DNA from 2 places in the Arthrobacter sp. KUASC02 genome. Region 2 is predicted to be linked to the other one. Evidence: predicted binding sites of a transcription regulator. Region 2 holds the regulator's gene; the other holds the start of a gene.
What was found. Region 2 encodes HspR, which represses chaperone genes until heat shock. Its sites were predicted from a motif close to AAGTTGAGTCNNNNNGACTCAACTT; they were not measured.
Positions count from the first base shown of each region.

Region 1: a site for HspR is predicted at 8,470-8,494, ahead of clpB (ATP-dependent chaperone ClpB). Genes of this name have one in related genera too.

Region 1 covers NZ_AP046053.1:548,090-557,686, reverse strand. Annotated here, with positions in the region: gene purF (amidophosphoribosyltransferase) at 1-1,260, shown strand, start outside; gene purM (phosphoribosylformylglycinamidine cyclo-ligase) at 1,257-2,411, shown strand; gene AC6JAC_RS02555 (VOC family protein) at 2,491-3,354, opposite strand; gene AC6JAC_RS02550 (alpha/beta fold hydrolase) at 3,532-4,314, shown strand; gene AC6JAC_RS02545 (DUF3073 domain-containing protein) at 4,493-4,726, opposite strand; gene AC6JAC_RS02540 (septum formation family protein) at 5,075-5,773, shown strand; gene clpB (ATP-dependent chaperone ClpB) at 5,770-8,436, opposite strand; gene AC6JAC_RS02530 (S1 family peptidase) at 8,624-9,409, opposite strand.
Region 2 covers NZ_AP046053.1:441,605-451,201, forward strand. Annotated here, with positions in the region: gene dnaK (molecular chaperone DnaK) at 1-1,353, shown strand, start outside; gene AC6JAC_RS02015 (nucleotide exchange factor GrpE) at 1,356-2,048, shown strand; gene AC6JAC_RS02020 (DnaJ C-terminal domain-containing protein) at 2,208-3,191, shown strand; gene AC6JAC_RS02025 (heat shock protein transcriptional repressor HspR) at 3,235-3,657, shown strand; gene AC6JAC_RS02030 (alpha/beta fold hydrolase) at 3,781-4,614, shown strand; gene AC6JAC_RS02035 (ketopantoate reductase family protein) at 4,634-5,569, opposite strand; gene urtA (urea ABC transporter substrate-binding protein) at 5,849-7,114, shown strand; gene urtB (urea ABC transporter permease subunit UrtB) at 7,161-8,045, shown strand; gene urtC (urea ABC transporter permease subunit UrtC) at 8,042-9,214, shown strand; gene urtD (urea ABC transporter ATP-binding protein UrtD) at 9,211-9,597, shown strand, end outside.

The DNA.
Region 1 (9,597 bases), 110 kb from region 2:
GAGCTCAACGCCATGATCAACGACCGCAACGGCGGCCAGCTCAGCGGCGAAATGAAGCAGGGCAACACCTCGGACACCGCCCTGGTCACGGCGCTGCTGGAGGGCGAGGAGGGCAAGTCCCTCGAACAGACAGCCATCGAGCTGCTGCCCAAGATCAAGGGCGGCTTCTGCTTCGTCTTTATGGACGAAGGCACCCTCTATGCGGCGCGCGACACCTACGGCATCCGCCCGCTGGTCCTCGGCCGGCTGGAGCGCGGCTGGGTTGTCGCCTCCGAGCAGTCGGCCCTGGCCACTGTGGGCGCAAGCTTCATCCGCGAAATCGAACCCGGCGAATTCATCGCCATCGACGAGGACGGCGTACGGTCCCAGCGCTTTGCGGAGCCGACGCCGGCGGGTTGCGTTTTCGAGTACGTGTACCTCGCCCGTCCGGACGCAGCCATCGCGGGACGCTCGGTGTACGAATCCCGCGTGGAGATGGGCCGCCAGCTGGCCCGCGAAAACACCCAGGAAGCGGACATCGTCATCCCGGTCCCGGAGTCCGGCACCCCGGCCGCCGTGGGCTACGCCGAGGAATCCGGCATTCCCTTCGCCCACGGCTTCGTGAAGAACTCCTACGTGGGCCGCACGTTCATCCAGCCCTCCCAGACGCTGCGCCAGCTGGGCATCCGGCTCAAGCTCAACGCCCTCGAGTCCGTGATCCGCGGCAAGCGTGTTGTGGTGGTGGATGACTCGATCGTCCGCGGCAACACCCAGCGCGCCATCGTCCGGATGCTCCGCGAAGCCGGTGCCGCCTCGGTGCATGTGAAGATCTCCTCCCCGCCCGTGCAGTGGCCCTGCTTCTACGGCATCGACTTCGCTTCCCGCGCAGAGCTGATCGCCAACGGCGCCACCATCGAGGAAATCTCCCAGGCCATCGGCGCCGACTCGCTGGCCTACATTTCCGAAGACGGCATGATCGACGCCACGCGTCAGCCGCGCGAGCGGCTCTGCACCGCCTGCTTCACAGGCAAGTACCCCATCGAACTGCCCGGCGCGGACAAGCTCGGCAAGAACCTGCTGGAGCGCACGGACCTCGGCGGCCTCCCTGCTGCCGGATCCGCCGCCGGCGCCCCGGCATCCGCCGCCGTAGCCGTGGACTCCGACGAGGATCCGGCCGGCAAGCCCGGCGCCACGGGCTGCGACCCGGGACCGGACGCCGAGTTCGAGAACCTGCTGACCGACGCCGACCGTCTGACCGCTGACAAGAAAGAGTCCGTATGACTTCCGCATCTTCCTCCGCCCAGAACGCCGGCATCACGTACGCCTCCGCCGGTGTTGACGTCGAAGCGGGAGACCGCGCCGTTGAACTGATGAAGGACGCCGTCAAGGCCACCCATAATTCTTCGGTGATCGGCGGAGTGGGCGGCTTTGCCGGCCTCTACGACGTTTCGAAGCTCCTCACTTACAAGCGGCCGCTGCTGGCCACGTCCACGGACGGTGTGGGCACCAAGGTGGCCATCGCCCAGGCTATGGACATCCATGACACCATCGGCTTCGACCTCGTGGGCATGGTGGTGGACGACATCGTGGTGGTGGGTGCCGAGCCGCTGTACATGACGGACTACATCGCCTGCGGCAAGGTTGTTCCCGAGCGCATCGCGGACATCGTCCGCGGCATCGCCGCAGCCTGCTCCGTGGCCGGCACCGCCCTGGTGGGCGGCGAAACCGCCGAACACCCCGGCCTGCTGGGCGAGCACGAGTACGACGTCGCCGGCGCAGCCACCGGTGTTGTTGAGGCCTCCGACCTGCTGGGCCCGGACCGCGTCCGCGCCGGCGACGTGGTGATCGGCATGGCCTCCTCCGGCCTGCACTCGAACGGCTACTCCCTGGTGCGCCGCGTCATCAACCACGCCGGCTGGGCACTGGACCGCCAGGTGTCCGAACTCGGACGCACGCTGGGCGAGGAACTGCTCGAACCCACCCGCGTCTACGCAGCTGACTGCCTGGACCTGGCCCGCACCTTCCCGGTGAACGGATCCGCGGCCGGCAAGGCAGTCCACGGTTTCAGCCACGTCACCGGCGGCGGACTCGCGGCCAACCTGGCCCGTGTCCTTCCCCAGGGCCTCATCGCCACGGTGGACCGCGCCACGTGGGAACTTCCCGCCATCTTCAAGCTGGTCTCGGAGCTGGGCAACGTCCCGCTGGCCGACCTCGAGCGCACCCTGAACCTGGGCGTGGGCATGGTGGCCATCGTCTCCCCCGAGGCGGCGGACGCCGCCGTGAACCGCCTTAACGACCGCGGCCTGCCGTCCTGGATCATGGGCACCGTAGAGGAGAACTCGGACTCCATCGTGAAGTCCGGCCCGGACTACGTCCAGGGCGCCAAGGGTGTTGACGGCGGCGCAGTCCGACTGGTGAACTCCTACGCCTAAGGCCTTTAAACCCTCATCGAGTGCTCCGCAACCGCCGTTTAGCAGGTCCATAACGGCAGTTGCGGAGCACTCGATGCGTTTAAACCTCCAGCAGGCTGAATATGCCGCCCTGCGGGTCGCTCAGCGTAGCCACCCTGCCGGCGTCCTCGTCGTCGCCGTCCCGCTCCGGTTCGACCAGGACGACGGCGCCAGCGGCCACCGCGGCGGCCACCGCCTCCGCGATGCTGCCGACGCCGAAGTAGACCTGCCAGCCAGCCTTTAGGGCCTGGTCTTCAGTGTCGGCACCCGCGCCTGCTCCCGCATCCGCGTCCGCGCCCGCGTCCGCCGCCTCGTCATCTTCCTCGTCCTCCAGCGGCAGTGGCGCGATCCCGGCCACCTCCGCGCCGTCCACCATCAGGGTGGTGTACGTTCCGCCGTCGTCCTGCGGGTATTCGGTCACCTCGTGCCCGAACAGCTGCTGGAAGAAGGCGACGGCGGCCTGCGGTTCGGGAGTCAGCAGTTCCGCCCAGGCAAGGGCGCCGGATTCGTTGTACCTTGCCGTACCGGTGTGCGTTCCCGGCTGCCACACCCCGGTGGTGCCGCCGCCGGGCGGCGCCAGGAACACCATGACGCCGGTGTCCTCCACCTCCTCGGGGCCGAACTCCACCGTGCCGCCCGCATGCGGCGTTTCGTCCACGACGGCTCCGGCATCGGCGACAGCAAAGTAGATGTTCCACTGCGCCGCCGTGCCGGAGGACTCCTGCTGAGGGTTCTGGGGCGCAATGACCGTGATGAGGTCGTCGTCCAGATAGGCCTTGGAATAGCTGCGCCCGTCCGGTGTTGGCAAGTCCTCGAAGCGCCAGCCGAACACGGCGGCGTAGAAGGCCTTTGCCGCCTGCACATCCTTGGTCTGCAGATCCGTCCAGCAGATCTCGCCTGCGTTGAAGGTGGTGCGTCCGGTCATAAAATCATTTCCCTTCGACCCTAAATTCGAACCGCCGCCGGACCGGCAGCGGGACAGCCCACGATCAACCTAGTACGGGGCTACGGCACTGACAACATCCCGCCGCAGGAGGACAATGGCGGCTAAGACGGTCCGCCGCAGCCGAGTCGCCGAAGGACCGCCGGAACGGAGTGAGCCATGGCCGGCCGGGTGGACATTAACGGGCACCCCACCTGGGTGGAGGACCGCGGAGGCAACGCGGAGCCGCTCCTGCTGCTGCACGGCGGCCTGGGCAACAGCGACGATCTGCTCAACAGCATTGGTCCGGGGCTGTCGGACGGTTTCCGCGTCCTGGCCTTCGACCGGCGCGGTCACGGCTATACCGCGGACACGGACGCGGACTTCCATTACTCGGACATGGCGGACGAGACGATCGGCGTGCTGGAGAAAGTGGTGGGCGGGCCGGCCCACCTGGTCGGGTGGAGCGACGGCGGCATCATTGCACTGATCGTGGCGCTTCGCCGCCCGGACCTGGTGCGGAAGCTTGTGGTGGTGGGCGCAAACTACCACTTCGAGGGCATTGCCCCCGTGGAGCTGGACCCGGGCTCCGCCGTGCCGCAGGAACTTGGCAAAGCCTATATCGCGCGGTCCCCGGACGGTCCCGGGCATCTGGACGTCGTGATGAACAAGAGTTTCCGGATGGTCGCTTCGGAGCCCACCCTGTCCACGGCGGACATCGCCCGGATCAGCATGCCGGTGCTCGTTGTGGCGGGCGACGACGACCTGGTGACGCTGCCGCACACAGTGTCCCTGTACGAGGCCCTGCCGAATGGCGAATTGGCGGTGATTCCGGCAGCTTCGCACGGGCTTCCCCTGGAGCAGCCGGAAGTGCTCAACCGAGTCATCCTTGCTTTCCTGGCCGCCACTGGTCCGCCACGGACGCTGATGCCGATTCGGCGGGCCAAAACGCCCCAGGAGTGACGACAGAAAGGCCCGTCAGGGCACACCGGAAGCCGGCGCGGCCTGACGGGCCCAATATCTGAGGTCAGCACCCGGGGTGCTGGAAAAGAAGAGCCGAAGAGCCGTACGGATCACTGTGGTGAATGGTACGACGGCGGCACGCCACTGAGTGCCTTACGGCACGTTCAGTGGGCGACAACTAACCGATTCGACGGGTGTCAACCTCGTCGTCGTCGTCTTCCAAATCGTCCGCGTACTTATCCACATAAGCCGAATAATCCGGTTCGACCGGCTCACTCGAGAAACGGCTCGGTGCACGACCCTCAGTGCTCTTGAGCTCACGCTGAAGCGCAGAGTAGTCGGTGTTCGGGGAATAGTACTTAATATCCCGAGCCTGCTTGGTAGCTTTTGCCTTTTGACGGCCGCGCCCCATGGCGTGACCCCCTTTTGTACTCGGACCGGAGGTGGTCACCATTGGCGTTAGTGAGGCCCCGGAATGTTTGGTCAATTTGTCGTACACCTAGATTACATGCTTTCAGCGGTAACTGCGCCCCGGATCGGGCCCCCGGGAAACACTCGCCACGTTTATGCAGGTCCGGACCGTCTCCGGTCCGCAGATTTTCTTCGGTAGAGTCGTTTGGGCGACTCCAGGCGGGCGGCCCACCGGCGGCCCTCATCCAAGGAAAAAGCCAGGATTACGACGCCGGGAAGGGTGAATCTTCACGTGAATGACCAGAACGGAACGGACACAGGGAACCAAGAGACATCCCCGCGCGCCGGAATGCCACCGGTCGTCCCCCCGCCGCCTTCCCGGCCGCCAACCAGCAGCCTCCCCGTCCTGCCGCCCGCCGTCACTGATGTCACAGACGAAACAGACGTCACAAACAAAACAGTCGAGCCGGACGTCACAGTCGACGCAGACAACAAGCCGGCCCCGAAAGCCGGCGAGCCGCCGCAGACCCTGTTCAAGATCGGCTTCGTGGTGGCCGGGCTCGTGTTCCTGAGCCTGCTCACGTGGTGGCTGGCCACCCTGATCGCGAGCGGGAATGAGCAGGCCGCCAACCAGCCCCCGGCCGCTGCCGTGTCGGAGTCAACATCGCCGTCCGCGCAGCCGACCCGCGGCGACCTTCCGCAGGACGGCGTGAGCGCGCTGGACTACCAGCGGGGCGACTGCTTCGAGAACTTCGATCCGGAAGCCACGGAGTCACGGGTGGTGGCGTGCACCACCGGCCACTCGGCCCAGCTGGTTGCCGTGTACCGGTTCCCGGAATCGGACTCCTACCCGGGCATTGCCGCACTGCGCGAGAAGGGCCGCGAGATCTGCCAGGACGCCGGACTCACCGACGCCGTGGCCAACTACGTCCTCATGCAGCGCAACGCCTACCCGAGCGACACCAGCTGGGAGCAGGGCGACCGGCGGGTTGACTGCTATGTCACCGCGGACAAGGGCAATATCATCATGGAATCCCTCATCCCCTAGTCCTTCCGCCGCACGGACAGCCCGCTGCCGGCGAGGGCACCGCCGTCGCGCTGCTGGCGCTCCAGGCTCGCGATGGTGAGTTCGTCGACGTCGGCCGCGGTATCCACCAGCACAGTGTCCCCGTCGGCGATGTCGCCGGCCAGGATGGCCTTGGCCAGCCGGTCGCCGATTTCGCGCTGCACCAGCCGGCGCAGCGGCCGGGCGCCGTAGGCGGGATCGAAGCCCGTCATGGCCAGCCAGGCGCGGGCACCTTCGGTGACTTCCAGCTCGAGGCGGCGGTCATGCAGCCGCTTGCCGAGTTCTGCCACCTGGAGTTCCACGATCCGGGCCAGCTCCTCGACGTCCAGAGCATCAAACAGCACCACTTCGTCCAGCCGGTTCAGGAATTCCGGCTTGAATGACGCGTGCACCGTGGCCATCACGGCACTGCGCTTGGCGTTGGCATCCAGCGTCTGGTCCACCAGGAACTGGCTGCCCAGGTTGGAGGTCAGCACCAGGATCACGTTGCGGAAGTCCACGGTGCGGCCCTGGCCGTCGGTGAGGCGGCCGTCGTCGAGCACCTGCAGGAGGATGTCGAACACCTCCGGGTGGGCCTTCTCCACTTCGTCCAGGAGCACCACGGAGTACGGACGACGGCGGACGGCTTCCGTCAGCTGACCGCCTTCCTCGTAGCCCACGTAGCCGGGAGGGGCACCCACCAGCCGCGCCACGGAGTGCTTCTCGCCGTACTCGGACATGTCGATCCGCACCATGGCGCGTTCGTCGTCGAACAGGAAGTCCGCAAGGGCCTTCGCCAGCTCGGTCTTGCCCACGCCGGTGGGACCCAGGAACAGGAAGGACCCGGTGGGCCGGTTGGGGTCGCTGATGCCGGCGCGCGCACGGCGAACGGCGTCCGAGACCGCGGTGACGGCCTTCTTCTGGCCGATCAGCCGCCGGCCGAGCTCCTCCTCCATGTGCAGCAGCTTCTGGCTCTCGCCCTGCAGCATGCGTCCGGCCGGGATGCCGGTCCAGGCGGAAATCACCTCGGCGATGTCACCCGCCGTGACTTCATCGGCCACCATGAGTTCCTGCTTCGCGCCGCCGCCTGCCACCCGGGCGGACTCAGCCTCGGCAGCGGCGGACAACTCGCGCTCCAGTGCGGGCAGTTCGCCGTAAAGGATGCGGGAGGCAGCAGCGAGGTCCCCTTCGCGCTGGTACTTCTCCGCAGCCGAACGCAGCTCGTCGATCCGGGCCTTGAGGTCACCCACGTGGTTGAGGCCGGCCTTCTCCGCTTCCCAGCGCGCGTTCAGCGCCGAGAGCGCTTCCTTCTTGTCCGCCATGTCCGCCCGCAGCGCGGCGAGGCGCTCCACGGACGCGGCGTCCTTCTCATTGGCCAGGGCCAGTTCCTCCATGGTCAGCCGGTCCACCTGGCGCCGCAGCTGGTCGATCTCCTCCGGCGCGGAATCAATCTCCATGCGCAGCCGGGACGCCGCCTCGTCCACGAGGTCGATCGCCTTGTCCGGCAGCTGACGGCCCGAGATGTAGCGGTTGGAGAGCGTCGCGGCAGCCACCAGGGCGGAGTCCGCGATGGACACCTTGTGGTGTGCCTCGTAGCGTTCCTTCAGGCCGCGGAGGATGCCGATGGTGTCGTCCACGCTGGGCTCGCCCACGAACACCTGCTGGAAGCGGCGCTCCAGGGCGGGGTCCTTTTCGATGTTCTCGCGGTATTCGTCCAGTGTGGTGGCGCCGATCAGGCGCAGCTCACCGCGGGCCAGCATGGGCTTGAGCATGTTGCCGGCGTCCATGGAGCTGTCCCCGGAGGCGCCTGCGCCCACCACAGTGTGGAGTTCGTCGATGAAGGTGACGATCTGCCCCTCGGAGCTCTTGATCTCCTCCAGGACGGCCTTCAGCCGTTCCTCGAACTCCCCGCGGTACTTGGCGCCGGCCACCATCGAGGCGAGATCCAGGGCGATCAGGGTCTTGCCGCGCAGGCTTTCCGGCACGTCGTTGGCGACGATCCGCTGGGCCAGGCCCTCGACGACGGCGGTCTTGCCGACGCCGGGCTCGCCGATGATCACCGGGTTGTTCTTGGTGCGGCGGCTCAGCACCTGGATGATGCGGCGGATCTCGGCGTCGCGGCCGATCACCGGGTCCAGCTTGCCGGAGCGGGCGATCGCGGTGAGGTCCGTGCCGAACTTCTCCAGGGCCTGGAAGGTGTTCTCGGGGTCGGCGTTGGTGACCTTGCGGTCCCCCCGGACACCCGGCAGGGCGGCGAGCAGGGCCTCGTGGGAGGCGCCGGCGTCGCGCATCAACTTCCCGACGGCGTCACTGCCGGCTGAGAGCCCCAGCAGCAGGTGCTCGGTGGAAACGAAGGTGTCGCCCAGTTTGTCGGCTTCGTTCTGGGCGTTCTTGATGGCCTGCAGGGCGGTGCGGGAAAGCTGGGCCTGCTGCACCGAGGTGCCGGACGACGCCGGCAGTGCTTTGATGGCGGTGCTGGCCTGGACGCTGACGGCGTCAGGATCGGCGCCGGTGGCGCGGAGGAGCGCGACGGCGACGCCCTCGCGCTGGTCCATCAGAGCCTTGAGCAGGTGGGCAGGCTCAACCTGGGGATTTCCTGCCGTGGAGGCATTCATGGCTGCTGCCGAAAGAGCCTCCTGGCTCTTGGTGGTGAACTTGGCGTCCAAAGAGAGCTCCTTTCGGGGATAGATCAACTCTTAAAGTTGAGTGTACATGACTCAACTTTGCCGGACGTGGCCTCTAGGTCCATGTTTGCCGACGGCGAAATGGCTGTCTAGGGGCGATCGACCCCCGCCCCCGGGCGGGGCATCCCTGGCGGGGCATCCCTGGCGCGGCAGGCCGGGCGGCAGGTTGCTAGTCGGCGCCGACGCCAGTGACCAATGTGATCCAGCCCAGGTGGCGGGAGACGGCAGCGTGGTCGTTGTAGAAGCCGGTGAAACTGGAGGGAGCCCCCCTCGGCAGGACGCTCGACGTCGACAACACACCCGCCAGCTTTCCTCCGACGATGAGGGGGCCGCCGGAGTCCCCCGCCAGCGGGTGCCCTGTCTGCGATTGCGTCCGCACGGACAAACCGCCAAAAGCGTCCGAGCCCCGTCCTGACACCTTTACGCCGGCAGCCTTGACCTGGGGGGACATGGCCCCGGCCCCCTCCGTCTCGTCACCCCAGCCGAACACGCGCGCGTCCGATCCTGCCGCCGGGAACGTTCGGGACAGGCCGGCATAGGTTCCGGGGTGCGGGGTGGAGAGCTTGAGCAGCAGCACGTCACCCACGGGCGACGGGTAGCGGGCAGCAATGGTCCGGACCACGCCCCCGGCACCGAGGGAGGGAGTGTCCAGGCGGACGGAGTGAAGGCTGGCAGAGTCGCAGTGCCTGGCAGTGATCACCCAGCTGGCTGAAATCTGGCTGCCCGTGCAGGCCACCCTGGTGCCGGCGGTGTCGTAGGCGATCTGCACCGCGAAGGGGGCCTCGGCGATGGAAACCGTCTCGCCGCCAGCAATGTCCGTCCCGCCGCGCGACGGTCCGGCGGCGCCCGGGTCGGGCGTACCCGAAGCCGGGAGCGCCGTCAGCGATAGGAGAAGCAGAGCGGCAGCCATGACCCGCAAAGCGCGGAGAATCCGGGCCTTCAGGCGGCAACGCATTTTCATATGGTAGGACGCCGGCCGCGGAAACGTTAGCCCTCACGCAACAAGCCCGGCCCGGACACGCAGGAGGGCGGCTCCCCCAAGGAACCGCCCTCCGGCTGGTGTGGCCGGCGCATCGCAGTGCACCTTCCCCACAGAGACTTCTCTGGTGGACCGCCGCCCGCCGCGAGGCGGGCAGACGGTCC
Region 2 (9,597 bases):
GGAACCTTCGACGTCTCCCTCCTCGAAGTGGGCAAGGACGAAGACAACTTCTCCACCATCCAGGTGCGCGCCACCGCCGGTGACAACCACCTCGGCGGCGACGACTGGGACCAGCGCGTCGTTGACTACCTGCTGAACCAGCTCAAGGTCAAGGGCATCGACCTGTCCAAGGACAAGATCGCCCTGCAGCGCCTGCGCGAGGCTTCCGAGCAGGCCAAGAAGGAACTCTCTTCCTCCACCAGCACCAACGTCTCCCTCCAGTACCTGTCCGTCACCCCCGACGGCCCGGTCCACCTGGACGAGCAGCTGACCCGCGCCAAGTTCCAGGACCTGACCAAGGACCTGCTGGACCGCACCAAGAAGCCGTTCCAGGACGTCATCAAGGAAGCCGGCATCAAGCTCTCCGAGATCGACCACATCGTGCTCGTCGGCGGCTCCACCCGCATGCCCGCCGTGTACGAACTCGTCAAGGAACTCGCCGGCGGCAAGGAGCCCAACAAGGGCGTCAACCCGGACGAGGTCGTCGCCGTCGGCGCCGCGCTGCAGGCAGGTGTGCTGAAGGGCGAACGCAAGGACGTCCTCCTGATCGACGTCACGCCGCTGTCCCTGGGCATCGAAACCAAGGGCGGCATCATGACGCACCTGATCGAGCGCAACACGGCCATCCCCACCAAGCGCTCCGAAACCTTCACCACGGCTGACGACAACCAGCCGTCCGTGGCCATCCAGGTCTTCCAGGGCGAGCGCGAGTTCACCCGGGACAACAAGCCGCTGGGCACGTTCGAGCTGACCGGTATCGCGCCGGCACCCCGTGGCGTCCCGCAGGTCGAGGTCACCTTCGACATCGACGCCAACGGCATCGTGCACGTCTCGGCGAAGGACAAGGGCACCGGCAAGGAACAGTCCATGACCATCACCGGCGGGACCGCGCTCTCCAAGGAAGACATTGACCGCATGGTCAAGGACGCCGAGGAGCACGCAGCCGAGGACAAGGCCCGCCGCGAGGCAACCGACACCCGCAACACCGCCGAGCAGCTCGCCTACTCCGTGGACAAGCTGATCGCGGACAACGCCGACAAGCTGCCTGAAGAGGTCAAGACCGAGGTCAAGGCCGACGTCGACGCCCTGAAGAAGGCGCTCGAAGGCACGGATGACGCCGCGGTAAAGACCGCCTTTGAGAAGCTGCAGGCTTCCCAGAGCAAGCTCGGCGAAGCCATCTACGCACAGGCCGGTTCGCCGGACGGTGCCACGGGTGCCGCAGGCGCAGAGGGTGCCCACTCCGGGTCCGAAGGCGCCAAGGCCGATGAGGACATCGTCGACGCCGAGATCGTTGACGAAGACGAGAAGAAGTAATCATGCCGCACCACGGTAATGAAGAAGAGCACCACTCTTCCGCAGGCCAGCAACACGCGCACGCCAGCGGCGACAACGACAACCAGGAGAACGAGCCGCAGAAACCGGTGATCCACGACAACCGCAAGGTTGATCCGAAGACCGGCCAGGCCCGCCACCCTGACCAGGAGCACGCCGCCGCAAGGGGCCACGGTTCCGGGGACGCACTGTCCCAGGCCGAGGACATCCTCAACAGCGTTGAGGTTCCGGCCGAGGAGTCAGTGGCCCAGGGCGTGGGCGCGGAGGAAGCGGAAGAACTCCGCAACGACCTCCGCCGCCTGCAGGCCGAGTACGTCAACTACCGCAAGCGCGTGGAACGCGACCGTGCCGTGGCAGGGGAGATGGCCGTCATCGGCGTCCTGAACTCCCTGCTTCCGGTCCTGGACGACGTCGACGCCGCCCGGCAGCACGGCGACCTGGCCGACGGCCCGTTCGCCGCGATCGCCGCCAAGCTGGAGAACGCGCTGAAGACCTACGGCCTGGTGCGCATCGATGAGACCGGCGTGGAGTTCGATCCCACGATCCACGAAGCCCTCATCCAGCAGCCCGGCCCGGACGTCGAAATCGACACCGTCAGCCAGGTCCTGCGCTCCGGCTACAGGTCAGGCGAACGGGTCCTCCGGGCAGCACAGGTTATTGTTGCAGTCCCTGCATAAGTAGCCCAAACAAACGCGTAGCAGTTGGTGGGCCCCGGGAGTGGCATGGGGCCCGCCGGAGCGTGGTGGCCTGGTCCGCAAGGACCAGGCCACCACGCGAAGGGGCGGGGGCCCATCACCTGCGCAGCGCATTTTGTAAGAACTTGAAAGGAAACGCCATTGGCTAGCCAGGACTGGGTCGACAAGGACTTCTACAAGATCCTTGGAGTCGCCAAGGACGCTTCCGACGCCGATATCAAGAAGGCTTACCGGAAGCTTGCGCGGCAGCACCACCCGGACACCAACGCGGGGAACGTCGCGTCGGAGAAGAAGTTCAAGGACATTTCCGAGGCATACTCCGTGCTCTCGGATCCGGACGAACGCCAGCAGTATGACGCCATCCGTGCCATGGGCGGCGGCGCGCGGTTCGCTCCCGGCGGTGCCGGGGCAGGCGGCGGCGCCGGCTTCGAAGACCTCTTCGGCGGCCTCTTCACCGGTGGCGGCGGGCGCCACTCCGGCGGCTACAGCACCTCGGGCGGCATTCCGCCGGAATTCGCCGATCTCTTCGGCGGACAGTTCGGCGGCCCCGGCTCCGGAGCGGGATTCCAGCGTGCCCCGCAAAAGGGCGCCGACCGTACGGCCACCACCACCATTTCCTTCGCCGGGTCCATCCGCGGCACCACCATCGGCCTGCGCGAACCGGACGGGGACGTCATCGACGTCCGTGTTCCCGCCGGGATCAAGGACGGCCAGAAGGTCCGTGTCCGCGGCAAGGGCCAGTACGGACCGGCCGGCAACGGCGACCTGATGGTCACCGTCAACGTCAAGGGCCATGACTTCTACACGCGCGACGGCGACAACCTCCGCATCCATGTTCCGGTCACCTTCCCGGAGGCTGCCCTGGGTGCTGACATCGAAGTGCCGACGATCGACGGCGAAAAGGTCAAGGTCCGTGTTCCCGCGGGGACGCCCTCCGGGCGGACACTGCGGGTCAAGGGCCGCGGGGTCAAGCATGCGAAGGCCACCGGCGACCTGCTGGTGACCATCGACGTCGTGGTTCCGCAGAAGCTGACCAAGGAAGCGGAGGAAGCCGTGAAGGCGTTCGCTGCAGCCACGGACGGACACGATGTGCGGGCCGGACTGGCTGCCAAGGCACGTCTCTAGGAAACGCGCGGACTGGGACTGGGACTAGCGGGAGGAGCCGGCCTTGGACATTGATTTCGATCAGCCGATCTTCGTGATCTCGGTGGCGGCTGAGCTGGCGGACATGCACCCGCAGACGTTGCGGCAGTACGACCGGCTGGGCATCGTCTCGCCCAGCCGCGCGCCCGGAAAATCCCGGCGGTACTCCCAGCGGGACGTCAACGTGCTCCGGGAAGTGCAGCGGCTTTCGCATGAGGGGGTCTCGCTGGAGGGCATCAAACGCATCCTCCAGCTGGAGAACCAGGTGGCCGCGCTGCAGCGCCGGGTGTCCGAACTGACCGAGCAGCTCAGCAGCCGCCGGAGCCCGCTGGATTCGCGCATTTTCGCGGCCGGAGCAGCGGGCGACGTGGTGAGCCTGGCCCGCGGCCAGCGGCCCCGCGCCCGGTCCCAGGCCGTGGTGGTGTGGCGCCCCCGTTCCACGGAGTGAGCGCTGCAGGCTGAGCCTTCCGGACTGACCTGACACGCCGTTCCTTGACAGGCGAAGCCTGCCGGAACAGAGTGAATGGTCAAGCCAGTTGCCCGTCTTCACTGCCCCGGAAGGAACGCCCTCATGGCCTTTGTGTCTGTCGGAAAAGAAAACAGCACCACCGTTGAGCTTTACTATGAGGACCACGGACAGGGACAGCCGGTGGTCCTTATCCACGGTTACCCGCTGGACGGCGCATCGTGGGAACGGCAGACCAGCGCGCTGCTGGCGGCAGGCTACCGGGTCATCACCTACGACCGCCGCGGCTTCGGCAAGTCCAGCCAGCCCACGGAGGGCTACGACTACGACACCTTTGCTGCCGACCTCAACACCCTGCTCACCGAGCTCGATCTCACGGACGCCGTGCTGGTGGGCTTCTCGATGGGCACCGGCGAGGTGGCCCGCTACCTCGGCACCTACGGCTCGGACCGGGTTTCCAAGGCAGTGTTCCTCGGTTCCCTCGAGCCGTTCCTGCTGAAGACGGACGACAACCCCGACGGCGTCCCGCAGGACGTGTTCGACGGCCTGCTCAGCGCAGTGAAGGAAGACCGTTACGCGTTTTTCACGGAGTTCTTCAAGAACTTCTTCAACACCGACGACACCCTGGGCAGCCGCCTCAGCGAAGAAGCCCTGCGCGCCAACTGGGCCACCGCCAGCAAGTCCTCCGCCCACGCCTCAGTGGCGGCGCAGCCCACCTGGCTGACGGACTTCCGCGCGGACATCCCCAAGATCGACGTTCCTGCCCTCATCGTGCACGGAACGGCGGACAACATCCTGCCCATCGACGTGACCGGCCGGCGCTTCAAGGACGCGCTGCCCGCCGCGGACTACGTGGAGATCGAGGGCGCGCCGCACGGCATGCTGTGGACCCACGCGAAGGAAATCAACCAGGCCCTCCTTGCCTTCCTGAAGAAGTAAGCAGGGAGCTGCCCGCAGGCTAGCCGGATGCGGCGCTGACCCTCAGCTGCATCAGGGCCAGGTCGATCAGCGGCGTGGCCGCCCCGAGGAGCCGTGCCCGCCGGGTGAAGTCGCCCAGCAGGTGTTCGGTCTCGCCGGGGCGGCCGGCAACAACATCGCGGTAGAGCGACGACGTGAAGGTTGACCCGGGCTGCGTCAGCATGTCCACGGACAGCTGATGTTCGTGGTCCGGCACCGGATAGCCGGCCGCAGCCGCGACGGCGCCGGCTTCGGCCAGCACCGAATGCACGAAGTCCGTGCCGCCGGGTACCGCGACGATGGCGCCCACCGGTCCGCGCATCAGGCAGGTCACGGTCCCCGCGGACACGATGAATGCCCACTTGTGCCACATGGATGCCAGGGCGTCCGCCGTGGCCGAAGCCTTGAAACCCGGCACGGTCAGGGTTTCAACCGCCCGCAGGACGCGGTCGCCCGGCGGGCCTGACTGTTCCCCCACCGTGAGTGTGGCCAGCGGATTCATCTGCAGGATGTCGCCGTCGTCGGTGAGGGTGGTGACCACCTTGACGATCCCGCCCAGCACGCGGGCCGCGCCGAAGGCCGCCTCGAGCGCGTCCATGTGGGCCATGCCGTTGAGGAACGGAATGACCACCGTTTCCGGCCCCACCGCCGGTGCGAGGTCTGCCAGTGCCTGCGGCAGGGCGGCGGCCTTGACCGTCACCAGCACCAGATCGTACGGTCCGTGCAGGTCAGGCGCCGTGACCAGCGCCGGTTCAATGACGTCGTCGCGGCCCAGGCCCGTGATGCGAAGGCCGCGCCGGCGTAGGGTGGCTGCCCGTCCTTCCCGCACCAGGAACGTCACGTCGCGGCCGCCCTGCGCCAGGCGGCCGCCGAAGTAGCCGCCGGTGGCCCCCGCTCCGACAACCAGGATTCTTTGTGCGTTCTGCTGGCCGCTCATGCTGCTCCTCGGGGATTTGTGTCGCCGCCAAACCCAAAATGACGGCGGGAAAGTTTCCTTCAGGTTAACTTTGCCATCCGAACTTTCCGCCATTTTGTCAGCCAACTTACCGTTTCCGGGCTTCTGATCCAATGCGGACGCCCGGTCCGAAATCGTGCGGAAACGAACCATCATGCGTGTTGAAACAATTCGCTCCTAGATTGAGCCCCAGGGGGACCCGACAGGACCCTGGAGACCAGCAGCTGCCGCGAGGCAGCGCGGAGCGAGAAGCAGGTAAACATGAGGGTTTCAGTAACGAGGCGCGCTTTGATCCCCCTGGCCGCGGCGGCAATGGCAACGGCCCTGGCCGGCTGCGGAAGCCAGATTTCGGATCCGGCCTCCGCCAATTCCACCGCCAGCAGCGGCAGTTCCTGCGTGGACACGTCTGGCAGCAGCGTGAAGGTCGGATTCATCAACTCACTCTCCGGCACCATGGCCATCAGCGAGAACACCGTCTTTGATTCCCTGAGCCTGGCAGCGGAGGAAATCAACGCCGCCGGCGGAGTCATGGGCAAACAGCTGCAAGTGATCAGCGAGGACGGCGCCAGTGAACCCACCAAGTTCGCCGAACGCGCCGGGAAGCTGATCCAGCAGGACTGCACGGCCGCGGTGTTCGGCGGCTGGACCTCCTCCAGCCGCAAGGCCATGCTCCCGGTCTTCGAAGCCAACGACGCCCTGCTGTTCTACCCGGTGCAGTACGAAGGCCTCGAAGCGTCCAAGAACATCTTCTACACAGGAGCCACCACCAACCAGCAGATCATCCCCGCCCTGGACTACCTGGCTGAGCAGGGCACCAAATCCATCTTCCTGGTGGGCAGCGACTACGTCTTCCCGCGAACGGCCAACAAGATCATCCAGGCCTACGCCAAAGCCCACGGCATGGAGGTCCTTGGCGAGGAATATGCCCCGCTGGGGTCCACGGAGTTCTCCACCATCGTGAACAAGGTGCGGGACTCGAAGGCCGACGCCGTCTTCAACACCCTCAACGGCGACAGCAACGTGGCCTTCTTCCGGCAGTACAAGAGCGTTGGCCTGACCGCCGCATCCATGCCGGTGGTCTCGGTGTCCATCGCCGAGGAGGAAGTGCCCGGCGTCGGGCTCGAAAACGTGGAAGGCCAGCTCACGGCCTGGGACTACTACCAGACCCTTGACACGCCGGCGAACAAGAAGTTCGTCGCGGCGTTCAAGGCGAAGTTCGGCGCCGACCGCGTCACCAGCGACCCCATGGAAGCGGCGTACACCTCGCTGTACCTGTGGAAGGCCATGGTGGAGAAGGCCGGTTCCTTCGAAGTGGACAAAGTCCAGGCAGCCGCGGGCGGGGTGACGTTCGAGGCGCCCGAGGGCACTGTCACGGTGGACGGCGAGAACAACCACATCACTAAGACGCCCCGGATCGGAAAGATCAACTCCGAGGGCCTGATCGAGACCGTCTGGTCCTCGCCGAAGGCCGTGGAGCCCGATCCGTTCCTGGCCAGCTACGACTGGGCCAAGGACCTGGCCAAGTAGCCGCTTCCACCGCCCCTGCAGAAACCCGGAGGAAAGGCCCGCTGGAATGGAACTGTTGATTGGACAGATGTTTGCCGGACTCAGTCTCGGCTCGGTGCTGCTGCTGGCCGCGCTGGGGTTGTCGCTGACTTTCGGCCAGATGGGGGTCATCAACATGGCCCACGGCGAGTTCATGATGGCTGGTTCGTATACGGCCTTCGTGGTGCAGCGGAGCATTTCCGACGCCGGCATCTCGCTGCTGGTTTCCATTCCGGTGGGCTTCCTGGTGGGCGGCCTGCTGGGGCTGGTGCTCGAGGCGGTGCTGCTCCGGCGGATGTACCACCGTCCGCTGGACACCCTGCTGGTCACGTTCGGGGTGGCGCTGATCCTGCAGCAGGCCGCCCGGGACATTTTCGGCGCCCCCAGCGTGGACGTCCGGGCCCCGGCCTGGCTGCAAGGCAACGTCGAGCTGCTGGGAGCGCCCATCCCGCTCACCCGGCTGTTCATCCTGCTGCTGTCCCTGGTTTGCCTGGCAGGACTCGTAGTGGTCCTCAAGGGGACGCCGCTGGGCCGCCGCATCAGGGCGGTGGTGCTGAACCGGGACCTGGCCGAAACCAGCGGCATCTCCACCCGGCGCACGGACCAGCTGACGTTCTTCATCGGATCGGGCCTGGCCGGGGTGGCGGGCGTCGCCGTCACGCTGATCGGGTCCACCGGCCCGTACCTGGGGACGAACTACATCGTGGACGCGTTCCTGGTGGTGGTGGCCGGGGGAGTCGGCCAGATCAAGGGGGCCGTCATCGCGGCGTTCGCACTGGGCGTGCTGCAGTCCGTATTTGAATTTTCGACGACGGCGAGCATCGGCAAGGTGCTGATCCTGGTGCTGATCGTGGTCTTCCTGCAGCTGCGGCCGCAGGGCATCTTCAGCCTCAAGACAAGGAGCCTGGCATGAGCACTTTCCTGCGGTCCCGGTGGGGGGTGCTGGCCGGTTTCGCCGCGGGAGCGGTGCTTCTGCTCGTGGCGGCTCCCGCGGCACTCTCGGCGTTCAACCTTGCCCTGCTGGGAAAGTTCATTTGCTTCGCGATCGTTGCGGTGGGGATCGGACTGGCCTGGGGCCGCGGCGGCATGCTCACCCTGGGGCAGGGGGTGTTCTTCGGGCTCGGCGCGTACATCATGGCCATGCACCTCAAGCTGGCGGACGCCTCCCTCTTCGGCGGGTCCGGCGTGCCGGACTTTATGTCGCTGTACGGCAGCGGCGAGGTCCCCGGCTGGTGGGAGCCGTTCCGGAGCCCGGTGGTGACCCTCCTCGCCGTCGTCCTCGTTCCGGGACTGGTGGCCCTCGTCCTGGGGCTGGCCGTGTTCAAACGGCGCGTCAAGGGTGCCTACTTCGCCATCCTCAGCCAGGCCCTGGCCGCCGCCTTCGCCGTGTTCCTGATCGGCCAGCAGGCCACCACCGGAGGCTCCAACGGCCTCAGCGGCTTCCGGTCCTTCTTCGGGTTCGATTTGAAGGACCCCTCCAACAAAATGATGCTCTATTCGATCGCCGCCGTGGTGCTGCTCCTGGCCCTGGCGGCGGCCCGGCAGCTCATGCGCAGCCGGTTCGGCGAACTCCTCGTCGCCGTCCGGGACCAGGAGGAACGGGTCCGGTTCCTGGGCTACGACCCGGCCACCATCAAAACAGTGACCTATGTGATCGCGGCCGTCATGGCAGGGATCGCCGGCGCCTTGTTCGTGCCCATCGTGGGGATCATCTCGCCGGCCGACGTAGGCGTCATTCCGTCCATCGCCTTCCTGATCGGAGTGGCAATCGGGGGCAGGGCAACCCTGCTGGGCCCCGTCCTCGGAGCACTCAGCGTGGCCATCGCCCAGACCAGCCTGGCCTCCACCTTCCCGTCGTTCTGGGTCTACTTCCAAGGCCTGCTCTTCGTCCTGGTCATCGGGTTCATGCCCGGCGGCCTCGCGTCGCTGCCGCGGCTCGTCTCCCGGCTGAAGCAGCGCCGTACAGAGCAGCCCGGCGGCGCTGCACCGGCGTCCGCGCCGCAGGTTCCCGCTTCCGCCGTGCCGGCCCCGGCAACTGCAGCAACCACCCCAACCACCGTCCCGGAAGAGGCAAGCCGATGACCACCCCCACGCTGCTTCCCGACGGCGAGCCACGGGCCGGCGGGCTCCGCCACGGCCGGCCGAAGTACCTCGAGGTCCGCGGCCTCACGGTGGCCTTCGACGGCTTCGTCGCCGTGGACAGCGTCAACCTCGACGTCATCCAGGGCGACCTGCGGTTCCTCATCGGCCCCAACGGTGCCGGCAAGACCACCATCATCGATGCGATCACCGGGCTGGTTCCCGCCACCGGATCCGTGAACCACACCGGCACTGAGATCCTGGGCCGGAAAGTGCACAAGATCGCCCGGCTGGGCGTGGGCCGGACGTTCCAGACGGCGAGCGTTTTCGAGAACCTCACGGTGCTTCAGAACCTGGATATCGCCGCCGGGCCGGGCAGGAAGGCC